4 regions of the Rahnella sp. PAMC25617 genome follow, and region 3 is predicted to be linked to each of the others. Evidence: predicted binding sites of a transcription regulator. Region 3 holds the regulator's gene; each other region holds the start of a gene.
What was found. Region 3 encodes CRP, which controls carbon source genes, mostly activating them, when cyclic AMP is high. Its sites were predicted from a motif close to ATGTGANNNNNNTCACAT; they were not measured.
Positions count from the first base shown of each region.

Region 1: ACM615_RS18960 (2-hydroxycarboxylate transporter family protein) is a predicted target of CRP. The motif match lies at 1,092-1,109, and genes of this name have one in related genera.
Region 2: cdd (cytidine deaminase) is a predicted target of CRP. The motif match lies at 1,073-1,090, and genes of this name have one in related genera.
Region 4: yrbN (protein YrbN) is a predicted target of CRP. The motif match lies at 864-881, and genes of this name have one in related genera.

Region 1 covers NZ_JBOCUM010000015.1:22,519-24,725, reverse strand. The annotation lists gene ACM615_RS18960 (2-hydroxycarboxylate transporter family protein) at 1-1,020, opposite strand, end outside; gene ACM615_RS18955 (ATP-binding protein) at 1,341-2,207, shown strand, end outside.
Region 2 covers NZ_JBOCUM010000012.1:96,770-98,976, reverse strand. The annotation lists gene ACM615_RS15470 (arginine ABC transporter substrate-binding protein) at 118-852, shown strand; gene cdd (cytidine deaminase) at 1,151-2,035, shown strand; gene ACM615_RS15460 (NAD-dependent malic enzyme) at 2,194-2,207, shown strand, end outside.
Region 3 covers NZ_JBOCUM010000019.1:204,772-206,978, forward strand. The annotation lists gene ACM615_RS22300 (YccS/YhfK family putative transporter) at 1-837, opposite strand, end outside; gene crp (cAMP-activated global transcriptional regulator CRP) at 899-1,531, opposite strand; gene ACM615_RS22310 (OsmC family protein) at 1,894-2,207, shown strand, end outside.
Region 4 covers NZ_JBOCUM010000009.1:275,937-278,143, forward strand. The annotation lists gene ACM615_RS13830 (DEAD/DEAH family ATP-dependent RNA helicase) at 1-787, opposite strand, end outside; gene yrbN (protein YrbN) at 777-857, opposite strand; gene nlpI (lipoprotein NlpI) at 973-1,857, opposite strand; gene pnp (polyribonucleotide nucleotidyltransferase) at 1,987-2,207, opposite strand, start outside.

The DNA of each region.
Region 1 (2,207 bases), on a different contig from region 3:
TGCGGTGCGGAAGAATTTATACACCGTCATCGAGCCGTGCTGAATGGTCGGTGAAACGCCATTTGCCAGTTTTACCAGTACTGCCGCGAATAACATGCCGACCGGCGCGGGCAGGCCGATCCACTTCTGACCGAGCATCCCGACCATGTAAAGCAGGATCGCCAGCAGCGCGCCACAGGCCAGCGCATTCACGCCCGGATTTCCTTCGAATTTGTCAGTTCCGCTGCCCAACTCACCTTTTTTCGACGGCATCAGCTGCCCCTCACCGGTCAGATGCGGATAGCGTTTCCCCAGCTGATTCAGCACGCCCGCCAGCACAATTGCCGTCAGACCGCCCAGCATCACGATCGGCAGAATACGCCCCAGCGCCACACCTTGTTCCATGTGCAAAATGGTCGCATAACCCATCGACAGCGGGATCGCACCTTCACCTACGCCACCGGCCATGATCGGCAGGATCAGGAAAAAGAAGGTTTGCATTGGCGGTAAACCTAACACCGTGCCCATCGCCATTCCGGCAATCATGCCCACCACTTCACCGCATAACATCGGCACAAAAATGCGCATAAAGCCCTGGATCAGCACCTGGCGGTTCATGCTCATGATGCTGCCGACAATAATGCAGCAGATGTAGAGATACAGAATATTGGTGGATTTATAGAATTTGACCGTGGAATCCACCACGACGTCCGGCAGTAAACCGTAATGCACCATCGCCGATGGAATAAAGGTGGCGCAAATCGCCGCCGCACCGAGTTTGCCGACGACGGGTAAGCGTTTGCCGAATTCGCCACAGGCAAAACCGAAGAAGGCCAGCGTGGCAACCATCACCACAATGTCGCTGGGTAATTTGCCGTTCAGGCAGTCGAGCAGGATCAGCACACCGGCCAGCAGGAAGAAAGGCAGCGGGATAATGCCTATCTTGTAGTTATCAAGAATATGCCACCATTTTTGCCTGACCGAGAGGCCGGAGGTTTTCTTTTCTTTGACTGCGATGTAGGAATCGTCGGTTGTGCTCATGACATTGCCTCTTTCTTATAAATACTTTTCTTATTGATGTTCTGAGCATAAGAAAACAGCAGGTCAGCCGGATGTGAGTTTGTTCAAATTAAAACCGCAGGGATTAAGGTTGTTATGGTGTTTATGGAGTTAATGTTATTTGATTTATAAGGATTATCAGATTTGTAGTAAAAAGCCCTATTACCCTTGTAATCACTGAGTGAATTCATCGTTATTTATAATGCCTGTTCACAACTCTGTCTTTGTCCGATTACCGCCCTTACTGCCCCGTGGTACGCTTATTCAATGTGTATCTTTACGTTAATCTTGCAGCAGGCCGTATGAAACTCCGCATGCCTTTTCAGGTAAAACTCTTTTTATCTCTGGTGGTATTTTCCTGCCTGTTGCTGGCACTGCTGGGCGCTATTTTATTTCATATCATCGATCGTCAGTTGCATCACGACCTCGGCCAGCGCGCACGGGTTCAGGCCAGTGAAATCGCGCTGATGCCGGGACTGGCGCAGAAGGTTAAGGCGCGGGATACCACCGGGATCGCACGACTTATCCAGCCTTTACGCGATAAAAGCGATGCCAGTTATATCGTCATCGGCGATAACCGCGAGCTGCATCTTTATCATTCACAATCACCGGAGCGGATCGACCTGCCGATGATTGGCGGTGATAACGCGGAGGTGCTGGCGGGGAAAACCATTATTTCCGTCCGGCAAGGCGGTATAGGTGTTTCATTGCGCAGTAAAGCGCCGATCCTGGATGAGAATAATCGGGTCATTGGTATTGTCTCCGTCGGCTACCTCACTTCTTATATTGATAATATTAACGGCCATCGTCTGGCGCAGGCCGGTTTATACGGTTTGCTTCTTTTATTACTGCTGTTCATTTTTTCGTGGATGTTCACCCGCAACGTTAAAAAACAGATGTTCTGGCTTGAACCCAAAGATATCGCGCTGCTGGTTCGCCAGCAAAAAGCCTTGCTGGAAGCCATGTACGAAGGCGTATTCGCAGTTAATGCCCAAAAACAGCTGATTTCCATTAACCGCGCCGCACGCGAGTTGCTTGATATCCATCAGCCAGAAAATGAACTGCTGGGTAAACCGTTGGCGGAAGTGCTTCAGACACCGCCCACCTTCTTCACGCAAAGTGGTATCAGTGAAAATAACAGCCAGCATGATCAGATTACGGTGCTCAAT
Region 2 (2,207 bases), on a different contig from region 3:
TCATTTAATGGCACTTTAATTACCGGTCTCACTTCCTGCCAGTTACCCGATTATATTAATAAAATCAGTAAACTGTACCGTGAAGGGAATGTCATTTTTTGAACAGGAATGTATTGCATGAAAAAGCTGATCCTCGCTGCCCTTTTGTCTGCCACTGCTTTTGCTGCCACTGCTGCAGATACTATTCGTTTCGGTACTTCCGCCACGTATCCGCCGTTTGAATCGATCGGTGCTGATAATCAGATTATTGGTTTTGATATCGATCTGGCGAACGCGCTGTGTAAGCAAATGCAGGAAACCTGCACCTTTACCAATCAGCCGTTTGATGGTCTGATCCCGGCGCTTAAATTCCGTCGTTTCGATGTGATCATTTCCGGCATGGATATTACCGAAGAGCGCAGCAAGCAGGTCACCTTTACCCAGCCTTACTACGCTAATACCGCGATGATCATCGGGCCAAAAGGCAAGTTCGCGTCCATCGCTGACCTGAAAGGCAAACGCGTAGGACTGGAAAATGGCACCACACACCAGAAATACCTGATGGAAAAACACCCTGAAATCACCACCGTCGGGTATGACAGCTATCAGAATGCGATTCTGGATCTGAAAAGTGGTCGCCTGGACGGCCTGTTAGGCGACACCGCGGTGCTAAATGGCTGGCTGAAATCCAACCCGAATCTCGGTGAAGTGGGTGAACTGATTAAAGATCCGCAATACTTTGGTACCGGCGTCGGCATGGCGGTGCGTCCTGATAATAAGGAACTGCTGGCGAAACTGAACACGGCGCTCGAAGGCATCAAAGCCAACGGCGAATTCCAAAAGATCAATGACAAGTGGTTCCCGTCCCACTGATCCCCCGTCATCCTTCGAGCTGACGCTGCGTTGGCCGCGTACCAATCTGCTCCCGGCAGATTGGTCACTCACCCCGGTCACATACTGATGTATGCTCCCGGGGTTCACTCAGTTACCGCATGGATTCAGCTCGAATGATTTTGGGGAACGGACTAAAAAGGCGGCTGTTCTGCGTAACATCTCTCAAAAATGTAATCTGCCAGAACTTATTACATCGAAAAAGTGATATCCGTCACACTACATTCATGGAATGACTTTTAAACTGTTCAACCGTAATCACTGTCGAGATCGAATGTTTATGCACGCACGTTTTCATACCGCCTTTGCGGCACTCCCTGAAAATTTATCCTCCGCGCTTGAGCCATTTCTGCGACATGACGACTTTCCGGCAATGTTCTCTGCGGCGGATGTTGCAGAGATAAAACAAGCGACAGGATTGAATGACGATGCGCTGGCCTTTGCTTTACTGCCGCTGGCCGCCGCCTGTTCCGTCACGCCTATTTCTCATTTCCACGTCGGTGCCATTGCCCGCGGTATTTCCGGCAATCTGTATTTCGGTGCCAATATGGAATTCGCCGGTGCGCCAATGCAGCAAACGGTTCACGCCGAGCAATCTGCAGTCACACATGCCTGGCTGCGGGGCGAAACCCGTCTGGCTTCCATCACCGTGAACTACACGCCTTGCGGTCACTGCCGTCAGTTTATGAATGAACTGACCAGCGGAACGGCGCTGAATATTCATCTGCCGGACAGAGACGTCGCCACGCTGGGCGATTATCTGCCGCATTCATTCGGACCGAAGGATCTGGATATCACCACCCTGCTGATGGATAAGGTCGATCACGGTTTCAAAACCGATACGACTGATGCGCTGGCGCTGCTTGCGCTGGATGCCTGTAACCAGAGTCATGCGCCTTACAGCAAATCGCACAGTGGTGTGGCACTGGAAACATCCAGCGGCAAACAGTTTGCTGGTCGCTACGCAGAAAACGCTGCGTTTAACCCAAGCCTGCCTCCGTTACAGGCCGCATTAATCTTGCTGAATATGTCGGGAGAAGATTGCCTGAACGTTCGTCGCGCGGTGCTGGTTGAGCAAAAAGAGGCGCTGATCACCCAAAAAGATGCCACACGCGCCACCTTAAACGCGCTGGGCTGTCAGGATGTGAGCACGCTGACCTGCTGATAGTGTGAGCGGGTTAACACTAAAGACTCCAATTCCGGAGTCTTTAGTTACATAACATTGTCATTACATTTGTCATTTGAAATCCTTATTTCCTCTCTGTTACCCTCACCGCTCCGAAATATAAAAAACAACATTCTGAACACCGGAAGAGTAAAACGATGGAACTTGAATA
Region 3 (2,207 bases):
ACGGGCGGAAATCACCTGCGCATTACGGCGGATAACCGCTTCGGCGTGGCTTTCTTCCACCAGCTTCTGCACTTCTTCCGGCTGATGCAGGCTCACCGTGATGTGCTCCTGCAAATCAAGCGCGACCTGAAAACGCTGAAACAGTCTTTTATGGTGATGATGATGGCCGTGTTGCGGCAGCATGTGCAGTTGCTGATAGAGCAGGGCAATCAGGTCGATGACCTGCTGCTGTCGCGTCAGCAACGGGGGTAACGCGGTTTCAGGATCGGTGTGTTGCGTCAGCAGGCTGTATTTAGCTTCGAAGTAATCCGCGAGTTGCAGATAGAGCTGGCTGAGCGTTTCGCGCATCGGCTGTTCTTCCGATATGCGAAACCACGCCCAGTTAAATAATCCGTACCAGGCCGTACCGGCGGCGAAAAGCACCGGCGCCTGCCATATAGGGCGTACGCCGACCATACTCAGTGTGAAGATGGTCGCCACCAGCGCGCCGGGCAACAGCCGCGCATGCAACGGGCTGATTTCGCCGGTCACGCCAAGCAGTAATGCCAGCGACAACATGATGAGCGGCAGGGGGATGTGCCAGCTTTCCAGCATCACTTGCAGCAGAATGCTGCTCACGGCAAACAGCGTTCCGCCAATTATCAGGCGTTTGAAAAAGCGTTTGTGCGGAGTATCGAGGCCCGCGACGTTGCAGCAGGCAGGACAAAGAGAGAACAGCAGCCCCATTTGCAGATTGCCGAACAACCAGCAGATACCAACGGGCAGGCACAACACCAGCGTCTGGCGCAGCGCGTAGTTAACTTCCGGATGGTAAAACAGTCTTCGCCATAGCGTCATGGATAAAGCTTAGCCCATAAAAAAGGCGCGACAGTATTCTGCCGCGCCGATTTTTAAGGGATTAACGTGTGCCGTAAACGACAATCGTTTTACCGTGTGCCGAGATCAGACTTTGATCTTCAAGCATTTTGAGAATACGTCCGACTGTTTCACGTGAACAACCGACGATTTGGCCGATTTCCTGACGGGTGATCTTGATTTGCATCCCGTCCGGATGGGTCATCGCATCAGGCTGTTTAGCCAGATTAAGGAGAGTTTGAGCGATACGCCCTGTTACGTCGAGGAAGGCCAGGTTGCCGACTTTCTCTGACGTCACTTGCAGACGGTTTGCCATCTGCGCGGAAAGACGCATCAGAATATCCGGGTTAACCTGAATCAGCTGGCGGAATTTTTTATAAGAAATTTCAGCCACTTCACAGGCAGTTTTTGCACGAACCCACGCACTACGTTCCTGACCTTCTTCGAAGAGTCCCAGCTCGCCGATGAAGTCACCTTGGTTAAGGTAGGACAGTATCATTTCTTTGCCTTCTTCATCCTTGATAAGGACAGCAACTGACCCTTTCACGATGTAGTAAAGCGTTTCGGCTTTTTCACCCTGGTGAATCAGCGTACTTTTAGAAGGATACTTATGTATATGACAGTGAGACAGGAACCATTCAAGAGTCGGGTCTGTTTGTGGCTTGCCGAGAACCATTTGCTATTATCCTCTGTTGTTATCGCTGCCCAAAATCACAGGGCTCAGAGTTCCCTGTACGGCACTTCATAAAAAAAGCGCCCTTTCAGCATATAACTCCCCAGAAATGCTGCAAGCGGGTGTCGGAGTGAAACAGCCTGATTATTGCCGTTATCACCGTGGGTTCTGTTCTTAAACCGCGAAAACCGTCACCGCAATTCACTGGAAAGTATGTTTCGGCTTTGTTTGTAGCACAGGTTTGCAATGCTGTCTTCTGTTGTCTCGCTTCAGCATGATGGCGATCGGGTTACGTTGCCAGATTTTAGGTGGAAGGGTACTCTGGGAGCGGAATTCGACGAGTTTATTCACCGGGAGAATAGTTCATGCACGCACGCGTAAAATGGGTAGAAGGGCTGACGTTTTTAGGCGAGTCAGCGTCAGGCCACCAGATTTCTATGGATGGTAATGCGGGCGATAAAGCACCCAGCCCGATGGAAATGCTGCTGATGTCCGCAGGCGGTTGCAGCGCGATTGATGTGGTGTCTATTTTGCAAAAAGGCCGTAATGACGTGCGTGATTGTGAAGTCAAGCTGACCTCACAACGCCGCGAAGAAGCGCCGCGCCTGTTCACGCACATCAATCTGCATTTTATCGTCACCGGTAAAGATCTCACCGATAAGATTGTCGAACGTGCCGT
Region 4 (2,207 bases), on a different contig from region 3:
CCACTTCCAGTGTCGCGTTTTTGGTACGAACGAAGATAATCGCCGCATCAAAATCTTCTGCTTCAAGGAAACGCACCAGCGCTTCGTTTTTACGCAGACCGTAGACAGACCAGTAGCTCTGGCTGATGTCTGGACGGGTAGTCACGCTTGACTGGATACGTACTTCCTGAGGCTCTTTCATGAAGCGACGGGTAATACGACGGATAGCTTCTGGCATGGTTGCAGAGAACAACGCGGTCTGATGTTCAGCCGGGATCTGCGCCATGATAGTTTCGACGTCTTCGATGAAGCCCATACGCAGCATTTCATCAGCTTCGTCCAGCACCAGGCCGCTCAGGTTTGAGAGGTTCAGGGTACCGCGTTTCAGGTGGTCCAGCAGACGGCCCGGGGTACCCACAACAACTTGTGGTCCCTGACGCAGTGCGCGCAGCTGAACGTCATAGCGCTGGCCGCCGTAAAGGGCAACCACATTCACGCCATGCATGTGTTTAGAGAAATCAGTCATTGCTTCAGCAACCTGAACCGCCAGTTCGCGGGTCGGTGCCAGAACAAGAATTTGTGGTGCTTTCAGTGAAGCATCAATGTTATGCAACAGCGGTAAGGAGAATGCAGCTGTTTTACCGGAACCTGTCTGAGCCATGCCCAGAACGTCGCGGCCATTTAACAGGTGAGGAATACACTCAGCCTGGATTGGTGAAGGTTTTTCATAGCCCAAATCAGTCAGGGCAGAAATGATCGGAGCAGACAGCCCCAGGTCAGCAAAAGAGGTTTCAAGCTCAGTAGTCATGTACACGTGCCTCATTAATAATGGCAGCCAGTCTACATAACTCGTCGAGAAAATTTTCAGTCATTTTCATTGAAAAGTGTGAACCGGCTCAAATTAGATTATAAAACGAACAAAGCAACCCTCGCCCGTTAAGGCGCTTAAAAATGGTAAATACCATGATTAAAAAGGCTGATTGGTGTCGTCAGCTATTGCTGGTCCGATTCTGATAGGTCGTCTTGCTCATGGCCCAAAAGCGCCAATTCCAACAATGCATAGCGGTGCTCAACGAAGTTATGGACGTTGTTAGCTACCGTCAGTTTGAACAGTGCCGCGGCGCTGTTCTTGTCCCCCAGACTTAGGTAATGCTTACCTAAATAGAAGTCAGTTTCACTGAGATGCTCAGCGAGCGAAGTGTTATCCGTTGCTTCTGCCTTGAGGCGTTCCATCAGCGTAGATTCGCTGATTTTGCCCAGGTAGAATTCGACGATATTCCATCCCCATTGCCCTCTGTCCGCTTTGTCATAACGCTCCTGGAGCGCTACTTCGGCATTCTTCGGATTGATTTCTCGCTCCGCAAGATAAAGCCATAACGAACGGAAGGGATCATTTGGATCGTCTCGATAAAACGCCTGCAGATCATCCTGCGCTAACGAGAATCGGCCACCGTAATACAGGGCGATACCTCGGTTCAAACGCGCGTAGTTGTAAGTTGGATCAAGCTCTAGTACAGAATCAAACGCTTCATAGGCAGCATCGAAATTGCCTGCCTGCGTTAGGTAAATCCCCAGGTAGTTAAAAACTTCTGGCATATCAGGACGAATAGACAGCGCTTGTGAAAAATCATTTCGCGCCAGTGCTCTTAGCCCGAGACTATCATACAGCACACCGCGCTCATATAATAGCTGTGCTCTCTCATCATCGGTTAATGACCGGCTGGCAAGTATTTGTTCCATGCGTGCCAGGATGACTTCCTGCTGCAACGTCGGCTGCAACGGAATCGCCAGAACTTCGTTTTTACGCCAATCATGGTTGCTGCATCCTGCCAACATAAGTGCTGTCGCAACATAACACCAGCGCAAGAAAGGCTTCATTTCTACTCCCGGAGACAAACATTGGATGAACATCCTGTCATCCGCTTGCTTAACACAAACGCGTCCTGCGTCCGTGAGACGAACAGCTCCTCCCCATGTGGAAAGGAGCTGTAAAACTTCTGTTACAGATTATTCTGCTGCAGGTTGCTCAGTTGTTTCGTCCTGAGTAGGTGCGGTAGCTTCTTTGATGCTCAGACGCACACGACCCTGACGGTCAACTTCGAGAACTTTAACCGGAACTTCCTGGCCCATCTGCAGGTAATCAGTCACTTTCTCTACACGCTTATCAGCGATTTGAGAGATGTGTACCAGACCTTCTTTACCGCCGCCGATGGCAACAAACGCACCAA